Regions from separate parts of the Streptomyces sp. NPDC051822 genome, predicted to be linked through region 2. Evidence: riboswitches for the same ligand, from Rfam matches in the RefSeq annotation. Region 2 holds a riboswitch; the other holds the start of a gene.
What was found. A riboswitch is a leader RNA that binds a small molecule or an ion and turns the genes downstream of it on or off. The one in region 2 is predicted to bind glycine.
Positions count from the first base shown of each region.

Region 1 (9,266 bases), on a different contig from region 2:
GCCTGCGCCCGCGGTGCCCGTCGCGGCCGGGCCGGCGTCCCCGGCCGAGCCGAGTGGGCGCCGGAGGCTGGTCTCCGCGCTGTGGCCGCCTCGGGTGACCCGGGCGCAACTCATCGTGGCCCTGCTGCTGTTCGTGCTCGGTCTGGGCCTGGCCATCCAGGTCTCCTCGACGAGCGACAACAGCGCGCTGCGCGGGGCGCGCCAGGAGGACCTGGTACGGATCCTCGACGAGCTCGACGACCGTACGCAGCGCCTGGAGGACGAGAAGGCGCGGCTGGAGAAGCAGCGCACCGAGCTGGAGTCCAGCTCCGACCAGGCCGAGGAGGCCCGGAAGCAGACCCAGGAGAAGGAGCAGCAGCTCGGCATCCTGGCCGGCACCGTGGCCGCCGAGGGGCCGGGCATCACGCTGACCGTCGGTGATCCCAGCGGGGCCGTCCAGTCGGACATGCTGCTCGATGCCATCCAGGAGCTGCGCGCCGCGGGCGCCGAGGCGATCCAGGTCAACGGTGTGCGGGTGGTCGCGGACAGTTATTTCACCGGTGGCGGCGATGACATGCGAATCGATGGAACGAAGGTGGCCGCTCCGTACGTCTTCAAGGTCATCGGCAAGCCGGAGGACCTCGAGCCCGCGCTCAACATCCCCGGCGGTGTCGTGCAGACCCTCGAGAAGGAGCAGGCCACGGCCACGGTGGAGCGGTCGGCGAAGATCGTCGTCGACGCCTTGCGACCCGCGAAGCGGCCTGACTACGCTCAGTCGTCCTCCCAGTGAGAGGGGGACGAGGGGGGTCCCGCGACAAGGGCATGACGTTGCGGGGGGTCGGCGCACCACAACGGTGGTGCGTGGTGGAAACTGTCCGGAGGATACGGACGTTGTGAAGGTGTCCGGGTCGGCAGGTGTGATGGATCTCGGTTCGTCCTGCCCCACGGGCGGGTCTGTTTCGGTCAAGGGGAATCGCCCGTGAAGTTGTTTGCGAAGTTGTTCGGCAAGAGCGCACGCGAGGACGGCGGCAACGCCAGGCACCGCGCGCCGCGTCATGCCCAGAGTGAGGAGCAGGGCGGCGAGCGCCCGCTCTTCCGCGACGAGGTCGAGGGTCAGGGCGGTGACATTCCGGGCACTCCGGGCGCGTCGTCTGTTGACCCCGCCGGGGCCGCCCGCATAGGTTTCGGAGAACCATCAACCTCAGGTACGGGTGGAGGGTTTACCTCCGATCCGTACGCGACACAGACCTCGGCGGGGCAGCCGCGGCAGGAGGATGCGTCCATGCCGGTGTGTACGAGGTGCGGTCACCGCAACACGGCGGACAGCCGCTTCTGCTCCCACTGCGGTACGCCGCTGCGGGGCGGGGTCGCCGCCGAGCGTCCGTCGGAGACGACGTCCACGATCTCCATCTCGGGCCTCGAGGCCTACGACGCGGAGGTCACCGGCCAGACCCAGCTGCCCGCGCTCTCTCCCGAGGCGCTGGCGGCCGTCGAGGCCCTGCCGTTGGGTTCCGCGCTCCTCGTGGTGCGCCGGGGGCCGAACTCGGGCAGCCGGTTCCTGCTCGACAGCGAGCTGACGACGGCCGGCCGTCACCCCCAGAGCGACATCTTCCTGGACGACTTCACGGTCTCCCGGCGGCATGTCGAGTTCCGGCGGGGCCAGGACGGCAGCTTCACCGTCTCCGATGTCGGCAGCCTCAACGGCACGTACGTCAACCGTGAGCCGATCGACTCGGTCGTTCTGTCCAACGGCGACGAGGTGCAGATCGGCAAGTACCGGCTGGTCTTCCACTCGAGCCGGCGGGGCGTCTGACGCCTCGGAGAAGCCTTCAGGGAAGGTCCATGCTGCGAACACCGACGGGCGGCGCCGGAACCGGCGCCGCCGCGGGCGACAGGCTGGTCAGCATCGGCACGGTGCTGAACCAGTTGCGCGACGAATTTCCCGAAGTGACCATCTCCAAGATCCGTTTCCTGGAGGCCGAGGGGCTCGTGGAGCCCCGGCGTACGGCCTCCGGATACCGGAAGTTCAGCCCGCAGGACGTGGAGCGGCTCGCTCAGATCCTGCGGATGCAGCGGGACCACTACCTTCCGCTGAAGGTCATCCGCGAACACCTCGACGCCCTCGCCAGGGGGGAGCAGATCAAACTCCCGGCCCCCGGGCGCCGGTCCAACCTGCTTGAGGGCGCCTGGGAGCAGGACGCCGAGCCGCCCACCGCCGCCCGGATCGGGCGGGCCGAGCTGCTGGCCGCGGCCGAGGTGACCGAGACCGAGCTGGTCGAGTGGGAGTCGTACGGTCTGATCTCCGAGGCGGACAGCGGCGGCTACGACCCCGAGAGCGTGACCGTCGCGCGGCTTGTCGCGGACCTGGGGAGATTCGGTCTCGAGCCCCGGCACCTGCGGGCCGTCAAGGCGGCCGCGGACCGCGAGGCCGGGTTGATCGAACAGGTCGTCGCCCCGCTGCGCCGGCACCGTAATCCGCAGACCAGAGCACATGCGGAGGCCACCGCCCAGGAGCTGGCCGCGCAGTCGGTGAGGCTGCACGCGGCCCTCGTGCAGACCGCTCTGGGCATCCGGCTCCAGTGACGTCCAGGGCGGCCTTGGAGGGGCCCGACTATCCAAACCGGTCGGGCACGTCCTAGGGTTGCTGTGTGAACGAGCTCGACGTTGTGGGTGTCCGGGTGGAAATGCCCTCCAACCAGCCGATCGTGCTCCTGCGTGAAGTGGGAGGCGATCGGTACCTCCCCATCTGGATCGGACCGGGGGAGGCGACCGCGATCGCCTTCGCCCAGCAGGGGATGGCCCCGCCGCGGCCGCTGACGCACGACCTGTTCAAGGACGTGCTGGAGGCCGTGGGACAGGAACTCACCGAAGTCCGCATCACGGATCTGCGTGACGGGGTCTTCTACGCCGAACTGGTCTTCGCCAGCGGCGTCGAGGTGAGTGCGCGGCCGTCGGACGCGATAGCGCTCGCCCTTCGGACCGGAACGCCGATCTTCGGCAGTGACGGTGTGCTGGACGACGCCGGTATCGCGATTCCGGACGAGCAGGAGGACGAGGTGGAGAAGTTCCGCGAGTTCCTCGACCAGATCTCACCGGAGGATTTCGGGACCAACAGTCAGTGACGCGGAGCGACGCGGCCGCGCGCCGTTCGCGGGGTGCCGTCAGAGCATTCGAGTAGCCTTTCCCCGGAGAGAGATACGGGAAACCACTCTCAGGGTGATTATCACTCGGCGTGCCGAGTGTGGCGATCGTTGACGCACCCCGAGTGACTGCCTACCTTCGTGTGGGCAGGTCAAGGACGGAGGGTCGGCGTGATGAGCAGCGCGGACGGTACGGCAGGGAGCTCGCTCGGACGCGCGTCCGGAGAGAGCGGTCCGTATCCGCTTCACGGCAGTGTGGGCGACTTCGGTACGGACTCCGGTGCGGGCACCGGAGTGAGCGGCGCAGATCCGGGTGAGGGCCCGGGCGCGGCGGGCGAGGTGGTCGGCTACCGGGGCCCGACGGCCTGTGCGGCGGCGGGGATCACCTATCGCCAGTTGGACTACTGGGCACGTACGGGGCTCGTGGAGCCGAGCGTGCGGCCCGCCTACGGGTCGGGGACGCAGCGCCTGTACAGCTTCCGCGACGTCGTCGTGCTGAAGATCGTCAAGCGCTTCCTCGACACCGGCGTGGCCCTGCAGAACATCCGGGCCGCTGTGCAGCATCTGCGCGCGCGGGGCTTCCGGGATCTGGAGCGGATGACGCTCATGAGCGACGGGGCCACGGTGTACGAGTGCTCCTCGCCGGACGAGGTCGTCGATCTGCTCCAGGGCGGCCAGGGCGTCTTCGGCATCGCCGTCGGCGTGGTCTGGCGGGATGTCGAGGCGGCGCTCTCGCAGCTGCACGGGGAGCGGGTCGACACGGGCGAGACGCTCGTGGGGCACAACCCCGGGGACGAGCTGGCCAGGCGGCGGCGGGACAAGGCGGTCTGAGGAGCCTCTCGCTCCTCGGGCCCGTCCTTTCGCGCGGTGGTCGGCGCCGTTGTCAGTGGCGTAGGGCAGCATCGGAGACGTGAGAGCCGCGCCGACGATCCTGCATCTCGACATGGATGCGTTCTTCGCCGCCGCCGAGCAGGCGGCGAAGCCCAGCCTGCGCGGAAAACCCGTGATCGTCGGCGGTCTCGGCCCGAGGGGCGTGGTGGCGACCGCCTCGTACGAGGCGCGCAGGTTCGGGGTGCACTCGGCCATGCCGATGGGGCAGGCGCGGCGGCTCGCGCCCAACGCGGCCTACCTCGTCCCGCGCTTCTCCTTCTACCGGTCGATCAGCGAGCAGGTCATGGAGCTGCTGGGACGGCTCTCCCCGCTCGTGGAGCCGCTCAGCCTCGACGAGGCGTTCGTGGACCTGGAGGCGGGGGAGGTGGCCGACGACAGCGCCACCGCCCGGGCCGCCGGGGAGCGGCTGCGCGTCGACATCCTGGCGGCGACCGGACTGACCGGGTCCGTCGGGCTCGCCGGGTCCAAGATGATCGCGAAGATCGCCTCCGAGGAGGCCAAACCCGACGGGCTCGTCCTCATCGAACCGGGAACCGAGCGGGAGCTCCTCGGGCCGCGGTCGGTGCGGATCCTGCCGGGTGTCGGCCCGGCGACCGGCGAGCATCTGCGGCGGGCCGGCATGACCACCGTCGCCGACCTCGCCGAAGCGGGCGAGGACGAGCTCGTACGGCTCCTCGGACGGTCGCACGGGGCCTCGCTGTACCGGATGGCCCAGGGGTACGACGATCGGCCCGTGGTGGCCGAGCGGGACGCCAAGTCGGTGTCCGTCGAGGACACCTTCGACGTGGACCTGCACGACCGCGTGCGGATCAGGACCGAGGTGGAGCGGCTCGCGGAGCGGTGCGTGGGACGGCTGCGGGCCTCGGGGCACTCGGGGCGGACCATCGTCCTGAAGGTGCGGCGGTACGACTTCTCGACCCTGACCCGGTCCGAGACGCTGCGGGGCCCGACGGACGACGTGGTCGTGGTGCGGGAGGCGGCGGGGCGGCTCCTGGAGGCGGTGGACACGACGGGCGGCGTGCGGTTGCTCGGGGTCGGGGTGAGCGGGCTCGCGGACTACACGCAGGAGGACCTGTTCGCGCAGGCGGAGGCCAGGGCGGAGGCGGAGGGCCAGGCCGGCGGTGCGGGGGACGTGGCCGTGGCCGAGGCCTCCGTCGCGCCCGAGGCCGAGGCAGAGGTCGAGGAGGCCCAGGAACGGCACTGGGCGCCGGGGAACGACGTACGGCACGCCGTGTACGGGGCGGGGTGGGTGCAGGGCAGCGGGGTCGGGCGGGTCACGGTGCGGTTTGAGGAGCCGCGGTCGGAGCCGGGGCGGGTGCGGACGTTCGCGGTGGACGATCCGGACCTGGTGCCGGGGGAGGCCCTGCCGCTGGTGGACAGGGGGGTCGGCGCCGGAGGCGTCGGGGTGGCCGGAACGGGGTGAGCCCGGCCCCAGGGGGCCGGGCTCGTGGTGGCACGGGTCCTACTGGCCCGCCAGGCGGCCGAAGTCCGTGTCCGGGGTGTCCGAGGGGGGTGGGGGCAGGGTCAGGTCGTAGTGCCGGTAGAGCTGGAGTTCCTGTTCGGGGGAGAGGTGGCGGCCCACGCCGAAGTCGGGGGCGTCCTTGATGAGCGCCCGTTCGTACGGGATGTGGAGTCCGTCGGCGAGCAGCTCGCTCGGGTCCAGGGGGACGAAGGCGTCCCGGCTGAAGAGGCCGGTGCGGACCGCCGCCCACTCCGGGATGCCGGTCGCGTCGTCCAGGTACACCTCGTCCACGGTTCCGATCTTGTGTCCGTTACGGTCGAACGCCTTGCGGCCGATCAGGCTGCGCGGATCGATATCGGTCTGCACGGTCCCTCCAACTGGTCGCAACTGCTCTACACCCCTACGAAAGTGCACATCTGGGATGTCGGCCACTTGAGCGATGGGAGCCGCAACCTCGCTGGTAGGCTGGCTGTGGCTGTCGACCCTGTGCGGGAGAGTCCCCGGAGAAACCTTCCGGTGGACGCCGAAGGAGCAAATCCTCCCCGGAATCTCTCAGGCCCCTGTACCGCACGGACGAGGTCACTCTGGAAAGCAGAGCGGTGTCCGACGGCATGCGCTCTCACCGACGGTGAAAGCCGGCGTGCCGCGAGGCGTGCCGGTGAAACTCTCAGGTTGAGATGACAGAGGGGGAGGCCGTCCGGGTACCCGCGCCGTGGTGCCCCTCGCAGGTCGTGATGACCAGGAGGCCTCCGTACATGACCGCCAACCGTATTCCGCTCTCCGAGCTCGAACAGGGCATCCCGTTCGAGCAGCGGCACATCGGGCCCGACGCCGAGGCGCGCGCCAAGATGCTCGCCCAGGTCGGCTACGGCTCGCTCGACGAGCTCACGGCCGCCGCGGTGCCGGACGTCATCAAGAACACCGAGGCGCTGGACCTCCCGGCCGCGCGCACGGAGGCCGAGGTCCTCGCCGAGCTGCGTACGCTCGCCGACCGCAACCAGGTCCTCGCGCCCATGATCGGCCTCGGCTACTACGGGACGTTCACCCCGCCCGTCATTCTCCGCAACGTCATGGAGAACCCGGCCTGGTACACCGCGTACACGCCGTACCAGCCGGAGATCTCGCAGGGGCGCCTCGAGGCCCTGCTGAACTTCCAGACCGTCGTCGCCGACCTCACCGGGCTGCCGACCTCCGGCGCCTCCCTGCTCGACGAGGGCACCGCCGCCGCCGAGGCCATGGCGCTGTCCCGCCGGGTCGGCAAGGTCAAGAACGGTGTCTTCCTCGTCGACGCCGACGCCCTGCCGCAGACGATCGCCGTCATCGAGACCCGTGCCGAGCCGACCGGTGTCGAGGTCGTCGTCGCCGACCTGAGCGACGGCATCCCCGCCGAGGTCGCCGAGCGGGGTGTCTTCGGCGTGCTCGTCCAGTACCCGGGTGCCTCCGGCGCCGTCCGCGACATCAAGCCGCTGGTCGACGCCGCCCACGAGCTCGGCGCCATCGTCACCGTCGCCGCCGACCTGCTCGCGCTCACCCTGCTCACCTCGCCCGGCGAGCTGGGCGCGGACATCGCCGTCGGCACCACCCAGCGCTTCGGCGTCCCGATGGGCTTCGGCGGTCCCCACGCCGGCTACATGGCCGTCCAGGACAAGCACGCCCGCTCCCTGCCCGGCCGACTGGTCGGCGTCTCCGTCGACGCCGACGGCAACCGCGCGTACCGCCTCGCCCTCCAGACCCGCGAGCAGCACATCCGCCGCGAGAAGGCCACCAGCAACATCTGTACGGCGCAGGTGCTGCTCGCCGTCATGGCCGGCATGTACGCGGTCTACCACGGCCCCGAGGGCCTCAAGGGCATCGCGCGCCGCACCCACCGGTACGCCGCGATCCTCGCCGCGGGCCTGACGGCCGGGGGCGTGGAGCTCACCCAGGGCGCCTTCTTCGACACCCTCACCGCCCGTGTGCCCGGCAAGGCCGACGCCGTCGTGGCCGCGGCCCGTGAGGCCGGTGTCAACCTCTACCGCGTCGACGCCGACCACGTGTCCATGTCGTGCGACGAGACCACCGGGCGCGCCCAGCTCGCCGCCGTGTGGGGCGCCTTCGGCGTCACCGCCGACGTGGAGGCGCTCGACGCCGCCACCGAGGACGTGCTGCCCGCCGGACTGCTGCGCTCGGACGCGTACATGACCCACCCGGTCTTCCACGCGCACCGCTCCGAGACCTCGATGCTGCGCTACCTGCGCAAGCTCGCCGACCGCGACTACGCGCTCGACCGCGGCATGATCCCGCTCGGCTCCTGCACGATGAAGCTGAACGCGACGACCGAGATGGAGGCGGTGACCTGGCCCGAGTTCGGTCAGATGCACCCCTTCGCCCCGGTCGACCAGGCCCAGGGCTACCTCACGCTCATCACCGAGCTGGAGGAGCGCCTCTCCGAGGTCACCGGCTACGACAAGGTGTCGATCCAGCCCAACGCCGGTTCGCAGGGCGAGCTGGCCGGTCTGCTCGCCGTCCGCGCCTACCACCGCGCCAACGGTGACCTCCAGCGCACGGTCTGCCTCATCCCGTCCTCCGCGCACGGCACCAACGCCGCCTCCGCGGTGATGGCCGGCATGAAGGTCGTCGTCGTCAAGACCGCCGAGGACGGCGAGGTCGACGTGGCGGACCTGCGCGCCAAGATCGAGCAGTACCGCGACGAGCTGTCCGTGCTGATGATCACCTACCCGTCGACGCACGGCGTCTTCGAGGAGCACGTCGCCGACATCTGCGCCGAGGTGCACGACGCCGGCGGCCAGGTGTACGTCGACGGCGCCAACCTCAACGCGCTGGTCGGTCTGGCCAAGCCGGGCCACTTCGGCGGCGACGTCTCGCACCTGAACCTGCACAAGACCTTCTGCATCCCGCACGGCGGCGGCGGCCCCGGCGTCGGTCCGGTCGGCGTCCGCGCCCACCTCGCCCCGTACCTCCCGAACCACCCGCTCCAGCCCGCCGCGGGCCCGGAGACCGGTGTCGGCCCGATCTCGGCCGCCCCGTGGGGCAGCGCCGGCATCCTGCCGATCTCGTGGTCGTACGTGCGTCTGATGGGCGGAGAGGGCCTCAAGCGCGCCACCCAGGTCGCCGTGCTCGCGGCGAACTACATCGCCAAGCGCCTTGAGCCGCACTTCCCGGTGCTCTACACCGGCCCGGCCGGTCTGGTCGCGCACGAGTGCATCGTGGACCTGCGTCCGCTGTCCAAGGCGACGGGCGTCACGGTCGACGACATCGCGAAGCGCCTCATCGACTACGGCTTCCACGCGCCGACGATGTCGTTCCCGGTGGCCGGCACGCTGATGATCGAGCCGACCGAGTCCGAGGACCTGACCGAGCTGGACCGTTTCTGCGACACGATGATCGCGATCCGGGCCGAGATCGAGAAGGTCGCCTCCGGCCAGTGGCCCGCCGACGACAACCCGCTGCACAACGCCCCGCACACCGCGGCCGCGCTGGGCGGCGAGTGGAACCACGCGTACACCCGCGACGAGGCGGTCTTCCCGGCCGGGGTCTCGGCCGCCGACAAGTACTGGCCGCCGGTGCGCCGGATCGACGGTGCCTTCGGTGACCGGAACCTCGTCTGCTCCTGCCCGCCGATGGACGAGTACGACCACTGAGCACGACGGTGACCGCGGGTCGCCTTCAGGCATGAGGCGAGGGCCGGTCCGGAGATCTTCTCCGGGCCGGCCCTCGGCGTCTCAGGGTGTCCCTCGGGCGTCTGGGGGTCCCTCGTACGGCGGCGGCCCCGCGCCTTCAGGCGGCGGTCGCCA
Region 1 covers NZ_JBITBZ010000012.1:4,923-14,188, forward strand. Annotated here, with positions in the region: gene ACIA8N_RS29650 (DUF881 domain-containing protein) at 1-769, shown strand, start outside; gene ACIA8N_RS29655 (FHA domain-containing protein) at 851-1,792, shown strand; gene ACIA8N_RS29660 (MerR family transcriptional regulator) at 1,822-2,562, shown strand; gene ACIA8N_RS29665 (bifunctional nuclease family protein) at 2,628-3,101, shown strand; gene ACIA8N_RS29670 (MerR family transcriptional regulator) at 3,294-3,950, shown strand; gene ACIA8N_RS29675 (DNA polymerase IV) at 4,030-5,433, shown strand; gene ACIA8N_RS29680 (PRC-barrel domain-containing protein) at 5,473-5,838, opposite strand; glycine riboswitch at 5,952-6,050, shown strand; gene gcvP (aminomethyl-transferring glycine dehydrogenase) at 6,228-9,113, shown strand; gene ACIA8N_RS29690 (DUF5999 family protein) at 9,250-9,266, opposite strand, start outside.
Region 1: another riboswitch for glycine. It lies ahead of gcvP (aminomethyl-transferring glycine dehydrogenase); the one in region 2 lies ahead of gcvT (glycine cleavage system aminomethyltransferase GcvT).

Region 2 (9,266 bases):
GCGTTGGCCGCGAACTCCGTGATGCCGACCGTCGCGACGCCGTCCTCGGCGGTCGACAGCCACTCGTGCTCCTTGGTGTACCGCAGCTGCTGGGGGTTGCTCATGACCTGATTCTCCTGGATCGGGGGAGTGCTGGTGAACGTGGGTCTCGCGGGGTGAGACCCGGGATGAGACGACTGCGTCACTTCCGGCGCTTGCCGGACGTCTACTTCCGGCGCTTGTAGAACGGCAGCGCCACGACCTCGTACGGCTCGTGCGTACCGCGGATGTCCACCCCTACACCCTCGGTGCCGGGCGCGGCGTGCGCCGCGTCCACGTACGCGATGGCGATCGGCTTTCCGAGGGTCGGGGACGGGGCACCGGAGGTCACCTCGCCGATCACCACGCCGTCCTTGACGACGGAGAAGCCGGCGCGCGGGACGCGGCGGCCCTCGGCGACCAGGCCGACGAGCTTGCGCGGCGGGGCGGTCTCGGCACGCTCGGCGGCGGCCTCCAGGGCCTTGCGGCCGACGAAGTCGCCCGGCTTCTCGAACTTCACGACCCGGCCGAGGCCGGCGTCGAAGGGGGTGAGCGCGGTGGTCAGCTCGTGGCCGTACAGCGGCATGCCCGCCTCCAGGCGGAGCGTGTCGCGGCAGGACAGGCCGCAGGGGATCAGGCCGACGCCCTCGCCCGCCTCGGTGAGCGCCTTCCACACGCCCTCGGCGTGCTCGGGCTTCAGGAACAGCTCGAAGCCGTCCTCGCCGGTGTAGCCGGTACGGGCGATCAGCGCGGGCACGCCCGCGACCGTGCCGGGCAGTCCCGCGTAGTACTTGAGCCCGTCCAGGTCGGCGTCGGTGATCGACTTCAGGATGCCGGGGGACTCGGGGCCCTGGACGGCGATCAGGGCGTACGCGTCACGGTCGTCGCGGACCTCGGCGTCGAAGCCGCCGGAGCGGGCCACGAGGGCGTCCAGGACGATCTGCGCGTTGGAGGCGTTGGCGACGACCATGTACTCCGTCTCGCCGAGGCGGTAGACGATCAGGTCGTCGAGGATGCCGCCGTCCTCCTGGCAGATCATCGTGTAGCGGGCGCGGCCGTTGCCCACCGTGGAGATGTTGCCGACGAGCGCGAAGTCGAGCAGGTCGACGGCCTGCGGGCCCGTCACCGTGATCTCGCCCATGTGGGACAGGTCGAAGAGACCCGCCTTGGTGCGGACGGCGACGTGCTCGTCGCGCTCGCTGGCGTAGCGGAGCGGCATGTCCCAGCCCGCGAAGTCGGTCATGGTCGCGCCCAGCGAACGATGCAGCGCATCGAGGGCGGTCAGACGGGGGGCAGTGCTCATGGGGTGGCTCCCGGATCCCAAGGGCGGTTCGGTGACGAAACACATGACGGGCGAGGACGTCCTCCCCATCTGTCATGGAACCTGAGAGGTTCACCGAGAGCATCTCGTCACACGAGAGATCGGCTTGCACCTTGGGTGGGGACACAACAGGGTGTCCCGCTTTTCAGATCTGCCTCATCCGCGCGGTACGGGGCCTGAGAGATTCAAGGGAGGGTCTTGCTCCTTCGGCGTCCGGACGCGCTGGGCGGTCCGGAACTCTCCCGCGCGGATTCGAGCGGCCGGTATGCGATTGTGTGGCGACTGTGCGCGCCTGGCGCGGACATCATTGCACGCGAGCCACGCGGGGCACATCGCTTGTGTCTCATTACCGTTTCTTTACACTTTGTGGGCAAGGGTCTCCCAAGGCCCGGCAGGGGGAGAAGCGATGAGGATCCAGCACACCGGCGCGTACGCGCCGAGTACCGGCATACCGTCCCAGCGAGCCCGCGCGAGGACCCGCCGGCGCGGCAGACTCCTGCGCGACCTCCGCGAGCGCGGCGGCCGCGGCCCCCGCGCCCTCACCTTCGCGGCCGGCGACCTCGTGGTGATCTCCGGCCTGCCCGGAAGCGGCAAGTCGACCCTCATGAAGCGCGCCGCCGAGGGCACCGGCATCGACTCCCAGGACGCCCGCGAGCGGTGGGAGGCCCGGATGCCCCGCCTCCTGCCGTACGCGCTCTACCGCCCCCTGGTCCGGCTCGCGCACTACGCGGGCCTGCGCCGCGCCCTGCGCTCCGGCGCCGGCGTGGTCGTGCACGACTGCGGCACCCAGTCCTGGGTGCGCGGCTGGCTCGCCCGCGAGGCCCGGCGCCGCGGCCGTGCCCTGCATCTGGTCCTCCTCGACGTCAGTCCGGACACCGCCCGCGAGGGCCAGCGCGCCCGCGGCCGCGGCGTCTCCGCCTACGCCTTCGCCCGGCACCGGCGGGCCGTCGCACGGCTCGTCGGCGCCGCCGAGTCCGGCCGCCTTCCGCACGGCTGCGCCTCCGCCACCCTGCTCGACCGGGACGCGGCGGACACCCTGCGGAGAATCGGCTTCCGGGCGGCCGCCTGACGGGCGCCGGCTTCCGCACCCTCCCGGTTCCGTACCCTTTTGGCCACGCCGCCCCCGGGGCGGCGTTAGGGTGCTGCCCGGGGCGGCCGGTGCGGCAGGCCGTGCGAGAAGGAGAAACGCGACCGTGGACGTGACGTGGCCGGGCAACGAGCTCGAAGAGGTCCTTGTCGCCTCACTCGGCAACCCCGCGGCCGGCGGCCGGCTGGTCGAGGTGCTCGGGCGCAGCCCGATCTGGGTGCCCCTGCCCAACGGCGGCGGGCCCGACAGCCCCGACCTCGACCTGCCCACCATGGAGATCGAGGGCGCGGCCTACGTGCCCGTCTTCAGCTCCGAGCAGCAGTTCCTCGCCTGCGTCGGCAGCCACATGTCCTTCACCGTCGCCCCCGCCCGTGACTTCGCGCGCGGCCTGCCCCCGCAGCTCGGCATCGCGGTGAACCCCGGCGGCACCGTCGGCGTCCCGCTGCCCCCGCCCGCCGTCGCCGAGCTGTGCCGGGTGGGCCGCACCCCGCTCGACGGCCCCGCCAGCGGCGGTCGCGTCCGCCTCTTCGAGCCCGACTGGCAGGACGACCCGGTCGACTTCCTCGCCGCCGCCTCCGCCGAGTTCGAGGCGACCGGCGTGGTGACCACCGCCCGCCGGGCCCTCGCCAGCGTCGAGGGCACCGAACCCGCCCTCTTCATCGGCGTCCAGCTCGCCGGCTGGGACGGCGTCGACCGCAACGCGCCCCTGGACGCCCTCGGCCGCGCCCTCGGCCGCGTCGAGGTCGCCTGGCCGGTCAACCTCATCCTGCTCGACATGGCGCAGGACCCGGTCGGCGACTGGATGCTGGAGCGGGTGCGCCCCTTCTACCAGCGCGCCGCCGTGTGACAGAGGGCCTGTCTAAGCTGAACTGCATCGGTAGCGGGACGAACGTGGTGGACGGAAGAGGGGCGGGACCAGGGTGAGCGCGTCAGGCACGGCTGCGGCCGGGAGGGTCGAGCACATGCTGCGCCAGGTGGCACCCGGACGCTACGACGCGTACGAGCAGCTGCTGCACGCCCTCGCCGACGGCGAACTCTGGATGCTGCTCTGGCAGGGCTCTCCCGGCTCGCCCGAGGCCCAGTACGGGAACATGGAGGTCGACGGCTTCGGCTACGCGCCCTGCGTCACCTCCGCCCAGGAGCTCGCCGCCTCCGGCTGGAACCGCGCCCACGAGCTCGTCACCGGCCGCGAGATCGCGCGCGCCCTCTACCCCGACCGCTGGGGCGTATGGCTGAATCCGCACGCCCCCGGCGGCGGCGTCGGCGTCCCCTGGGCCGATCTGCGCCGGATCGCCACCGGCCTCGACCGGATGCCCGCAGGGCCGCTGCGGGTCACCGAGCCCGCCCTGGAGATGCCGCAGTTCTACGCCCTGCTCACGCAGAACGCGCACCGCACCCCGGCCGTCCGGGCGCTGCGCCGCGGCTGGGTGCAGCCCGCGCTGGGCTCCCCGTACCTCGCCATCGGTCTCGATCTGTACGACAGCTCCGCGGCGGCCGTGGACACGGTCCGCGCGATGATGCGCCAGTCGATCGGCGCCGTACCCGAGGGACTGCCCGTCTCGACGGTCGCGCTCTCCGACGCGTACGACCCGGTGGCCCTCTGGCTGAGGGCGAACGGGCGGCCCTTCTACGACCGCGAGGCGCACGCCGGGCGCGGCTCGGCGCCCGCCCCCGGGTACGGCTACCCGCCACCGGCACCGTCCGGATACTGAGACGCCTCCCTTCTCCATCGTGTCCCACCGGCCTCCGGAGTTCGCTCCGGAGGCCGTCGTTCACCCCAATTCATCACGGCGAACGCCTGCTTGAGCGACATGTCCGATTGGGGGGAAGAGGCCCCGAGATGGTCCGCTCACGTGATCGCGACGTCCGGATAACGGAAGTCGCAGCACCGCATCACGTTTGAGCAAACATTCCCCGTCAGGGCTGGCGGGTGATCGTGAACGCATTGAAGACTCCCCGGAACACCGGGCGTTCGGCTCCTTTCGAGCAGGTGCCCAGCAGGTTGTTCCACCGAGCCGCTACCCGCGGCGGGCAAGGGCCGGCTACCGGCGGCCGAGAGGGGTCCTCACCACGATGACGGCACCACTGCACGAGACGAGTGCGGGCGAGTCGACCGCCACCGTCGTCGCCGCGCCCGACGCACCCGGCACACCGGACAAGTCCGGCGGCTCCGCCAAGGCGATCGAGGGCCGCTCGCCCTGGAAGATCGCCTGGACCCGCCTCAAGCGCGACAAACTGGCCCTCGCGGGCGCCTTCGTCGTTCTCTTCCTCGTCCTGGTCGCGCTCTTCGCCCCGGTCATCGTCGGCCTCCTCGGCCACCCGCCGGACGAGTTCCACGAGGACCAGATCGACCCCCTCTTCGGCACCCCGATCGGCTCCTGGGGCGGTGTCAGCTCCGAGTTCCTCTTCGGCGTCGAGCCCGTCAACGGCCGCGACGTCTTCAGCCGCATCGTCTACGGCACCCGGATCTCGCTGCTCGTCGCCGTCGCGGCGGCGGTCTTCGCCGTCGTCCTCGGCACCGTCCTCGGCATCGTCGCGGGCTACTTCGGCGGCTGGATCGACGCGGTCCTCAGCAGGGTCATGGACGTCATGCTCGCGTTCCCGCAGCTGCTCTTCACGATCGCCCTGGTCTCGGTCCTGCCGAACGAACTCCTCGGACTCGACGGCTCGGGCGTCCGCATCGCCGCCCTGATCGTTGTCATCGGCTTCTTCGGCTGGCCGTACGTCGGCCGTATCGTCCGCGGCCAGACCCTGTCGCTGCGCAACCGCGAGTACGTCGAGGCCGCCCAGAGCCTGGGCGCCGGCCGGATCTACATCCTGCGCCGCGAGCTGCTGCCCAACCTGATCGCCCCGATCACGGTCTACGCGACCCTCATGATCCCCACCAACATCCTCACCGAAGCGGCGCTCAGCTTCCTCGGCGCGGGCGTGAAGCCCCCCACCGCATCGTGGGGGCAGATGCTGTCGACGGCCATCACCACCTACGAGGCGGACCCGCTCTTCATGGTGATCCCGGGCCTCGCGATCTTCATCACCGTTCTGGCGTTCAACCTCTTCGGCGACGGCGTGCGTGACGCGCTCGACCCGAAGGGCTCCCGCTGACCGTTCGCCGACACGCAAGACCCGCCCCTGCCGCTGGCGACAGGAGGCCCACCCCAAATCGGCGGACCGCCGTATCGGCCGCCACTACCCGGAGGTTGCGAGACCCATGATGAGCTCTCAGAGGCGCAGAATCGCCGCAGGCGCGCTGCTCGCGGCGGCCACGATGGTCGTCACCACCGCCTGCGGCGGCGGCACCGAGACCGGTGGCGACAAGGGCAAGACCGGCGCGGCCGGCTTCAACGCCGCCGTGAACAAGGTCGCCAACGCCTCCGACAAGAAGGGCGGCGAGCTGAAGTTCATCGGCTCGCAGGAGGCCGACTCGTGGGACCCGCAGCGCGGCTACTACGGCTTCGTGTGGGACTTCGCCCGGTACTACACCCGCCAGCTGGTCACCTACAAGGCCGAGCCGGGCGCCGCCTCCACCGAGCTCGTCCCGGACCTCGCCACCGACGCCGGCAAGGTCTCGCCCGACGGCCTCACCTACACCTTCACGCTGAAGGACGGGGTGACCTGGGAGGACGGCAAGCCGATCACCTCCAAGGACATCAAGTACGGCATCGAGCGCATCTGGGCCCAGGACGTCATCTCCGGCGGCCCGATCTACCTGCAGCAGGTCCTCGACCCCAAGGGCGAGTACAAGGGCCCGTACAAGGACACCTCCGCGGACAAGCTCGGTCTGAAGGCCATCGAGACCCCGGACGACAAGACCATCATCTTCAAGCTGCCGGTCGCCAACGGTGACTTCCTGCAGATGCTGGCCATGCCCGCCGCCTCCCCGGTCCGCCAGGACAAGGACACCAAGGCCAAGTACGGCCTGAAGCCCTTCTCCTCGGGCCCGTACAAGTGGGAGTCGTACACCCCGAACAAGTCCATGAAGCTCGTCCGCAACGACAAGTGGGACGCGAAGACGGACACCATCCGCAAGGCGCTCCCGGACAAGATCAGCGTCACGTTCACCACGAACGCCGACGACATGGACAACCGTCTGATGGAGGGCGAGTACGACCTCGACCTCAACGCCACGGGAATCGGCTCCGCCGCCCGCCAGAAGGCGCTCCAGCAGCACAAGGGCAACGTCGACAACCCGCAGACGGGCTTCATCCGCTACGCGGTCTTCCCGCAGACGGTCATCCCCAACATCGAGTGCCGCAAGGCCATCATCTACGCGGCCGACTCCAAGTCCCTCCAGACCGCGCGTGGCGGCCCGCAGGCCGGTGGCGACATCGCCACCAACATGCTGCCGCCGGCGATCAAGGGTGCCGACCCGCAGGCCGACCCGTACGGCAAGCTCGCCGGCACGCCGGACCTCGCCAAGGCGAAGGAGGCCCTGAAGAAGTGCGGTAAGCCGGAGGGCTTCAAGACCACCATCGCGGTCCGCAACAACAAGAAGATCGAGATCGCGACCGCCGAGTCCCTCCAGCAGTCGCTGAAGGCCGTCGGCATCGACGCCCAGATCGACCAGTTCGACGGCGCCCAGACCTCCGGCATCATCGGTTCGCCGAAGGTCGTCAAGGACAAGGGCTACGGCATCATCATCATGGGCTGGGGCGCCGACTTCCCGACCGGTCAGGGCTTCCTCCAGCCGCTGGTCGACGGCCGCTTCATCCTCCAGAGCGGTAACAACAACTTCTCGGAGCTGAACGACAAGGCCGTCAACGGCCTGTTCGACCAGGCGCTGAAGGAGACCGACCCGGCGAAGGCCGGCGAGCTCTACAAGCAGATCAACACCAAGGTCTCCGAGGCCGCGGTCTACCTGCCCTTCACCCACGAGAAGAACATCATCTGGCGCAGCTCCCGGCTGACCAACGTCTACACCGCGGACGCCTACAACGGCCGCTACGACTACGCGTCGCTCGGCGTCGTCAAGTAATCCGACCCGCTCCACCGGCGCACCACCCGCCGCCAGGTCCGAAGGGCAGGTGATGGCCGAGGGCGGCGGCCGGGGGACCCGATCGGGCCCCCCGGCCGCCGACCGGCCGACCGCATGCTTGCATACATAATCCGACGGCTCTTCTCAGTCGTCGTGATGCTGCTCGTCGTCACTCTGGTGACGCTCAGCATCTTCTTCCTCATCCCCAAGATGACCGGCAGCGACCCTGCCGCGATGTTCGTCGGCAAGCAGGCGGATCCGGCTTCCATCGAGGCAGTCCGGCAGAAGCTGGGTCTGGACGAGCCGATCCTGGTGCAGTTCTGGCACTTCGTCTCCGGCATCTTCGTCGGCCGTGACTACACGGGCGGTGGCGACACGATCCACTGTGCCGCGCCGTGCTTCGGCTACTCGTTCCGCACCGAGCAGGACGTCTGGTCGATGCTGGTCGACGCCTTCCCGGTCACCCTCTCCATGGTCATCGGCGCGGCCCTGCTCTGGCTGGTCCTGGGCGTCTCCACCGGCGTGGTCTCCGCCCTCAAGCGGGGCACGGTCATCGACCGCGCGGCGATGATCACGGCGCTCGCCGGCGTCTCGCTGCCCATCTTCTTCACCGCCATGCTGGCGATGCTGGTCTTCCGGACCCAGCTGGGCTGGGTCAACGCCTCGTACACGCCGATCACCGAGTCCTTCGGCGGCTGGTTCGGCGGGCTGCTGCTGCCCTGGGTCACCCTCGCCTTCCTGTACGCGGCGATGTACGCGCGGCTCACCCGCGCCACCATGCTGGAGGTCCTCGGCGAGGACTACATCCGTACCGCACGGGCCAAGGGCCTTCCGGAGTCGGTCGTGCTCGGCAAGCACGCCATGCGCTCCACCATGACCCCCATCCTGACCATCTTCGGCATGGACCTCGGCGCCCTCGTCGGCGGCGCGATCCTGACCGAGACCGCGTTCAGCCTCCACGGCCTCGGCGGCCTCGCCATCAAGGGCGTGAACGAGCGTGACCTGCCGCTGATCCTGGCGGTCACCCTCATCACCGCCGCCTGCGTCGTCATCGCGAACCTCGTGGTGGACCTGCTGTACGCGGTGATCGACCCCCGAGTGAGGCTCGCATGACGGACAAGCTGACGAAGACCGGCGCGGCGGTGGGAGAACCCGTCGCCACCGGGAAGTCCGCCGGGAAGTCGGCCCCCTCGGACGCCTTCCTCGACGTACGCGACCTGAAGATCCACTTCCCGACCGACGACGGTCTGGTCAAGTCGGTCGACGGCCTCAGCTTCCAGCTGGAGAAGGGCAAGACCCTCGGCATCGTGGGCGAGTCCGGCTCCGGCAAGTCGGTCACCTCGCTCGGTATCATGGGCCTGCACACGGTCGGCCAGTACGGGCGGCAGAAGGCGCGGATCTCCGGCGAGATCTGGCTCGACGGCCGCGAGCTGCTCACGGCAGACCCGGACGAGGTCCGCCGGATGCGCGGCCGCGAGATGGCGATGATCTTCCAGGACCCGCTGTCCGCGATGCACCCGTACTACACGGTCGGCAACCAGATCGTGGAGGCGTACCGCGTCCACAACGACGTCGACAAGAAGACGGCGCGCAAGCGGGCCGTCGAACTCCTCGACCGGGTCGGCATCCCCGAGCCCGCCAAGCGGTTCGACAACTACCCGCACGAGTTCTCCGGCGGCATGCGCCAGCGCGCGATGATCGCCATGTCGCTCGTCAACAACCCGTCGCTGCTCATCGCCGACGAGCCGACGACGGCGCTCGACGTGACGGTCCAGGCCCAGATCCTGGACCTGATGCGGGACCTCCAGAAGGAGTTCGGCTCGGCGGTCGTCATCATCACCCACGACCTCGGCGTCGTCGCCGAGCTC
Region 2 covers NZ_JBITBZ010000002.1:758,985-768,250, forward strand. Annotated here, with positions in the region: gene gcvH (glycine cleavage system protein GcvH) at 1-104, opposite strand, end outside; gene gcvT (glycine cleavage system aminomethyltransferase GcvT) at 206-1,321, opposite strand; glycine riboswitch at 1,495-1,594, opposite strand; gene ACIA8N_RS09260 (AAA family ATPase) at 1,746-2,408, shown strand; gene ACIA8N_RS09265 (enhanced serine sensitivity protein SseB) at 2,533-3,273, shown strand; gene ACIA8N_RS09270 (enhanced serine sensitivity protein SseB C-terminal domain-containing protein) at 3,347-4,138, shown strand; gene ACIA8N_RS09275 (ABC transporter permease) at 4,500-5,528, shown strand; gene ACIA8N_RS09280 (ABC transporter substrate-binding protein) at 5,635-7,398, shown strand; gene ACIA8N_RS09285 (ABC transporter permease) at 7,513-8,511, shown strand; gene ACIA8N_RS09290 (ABC transporter ATP-binding protein) at 8,508-9,266, shown strand, end outside.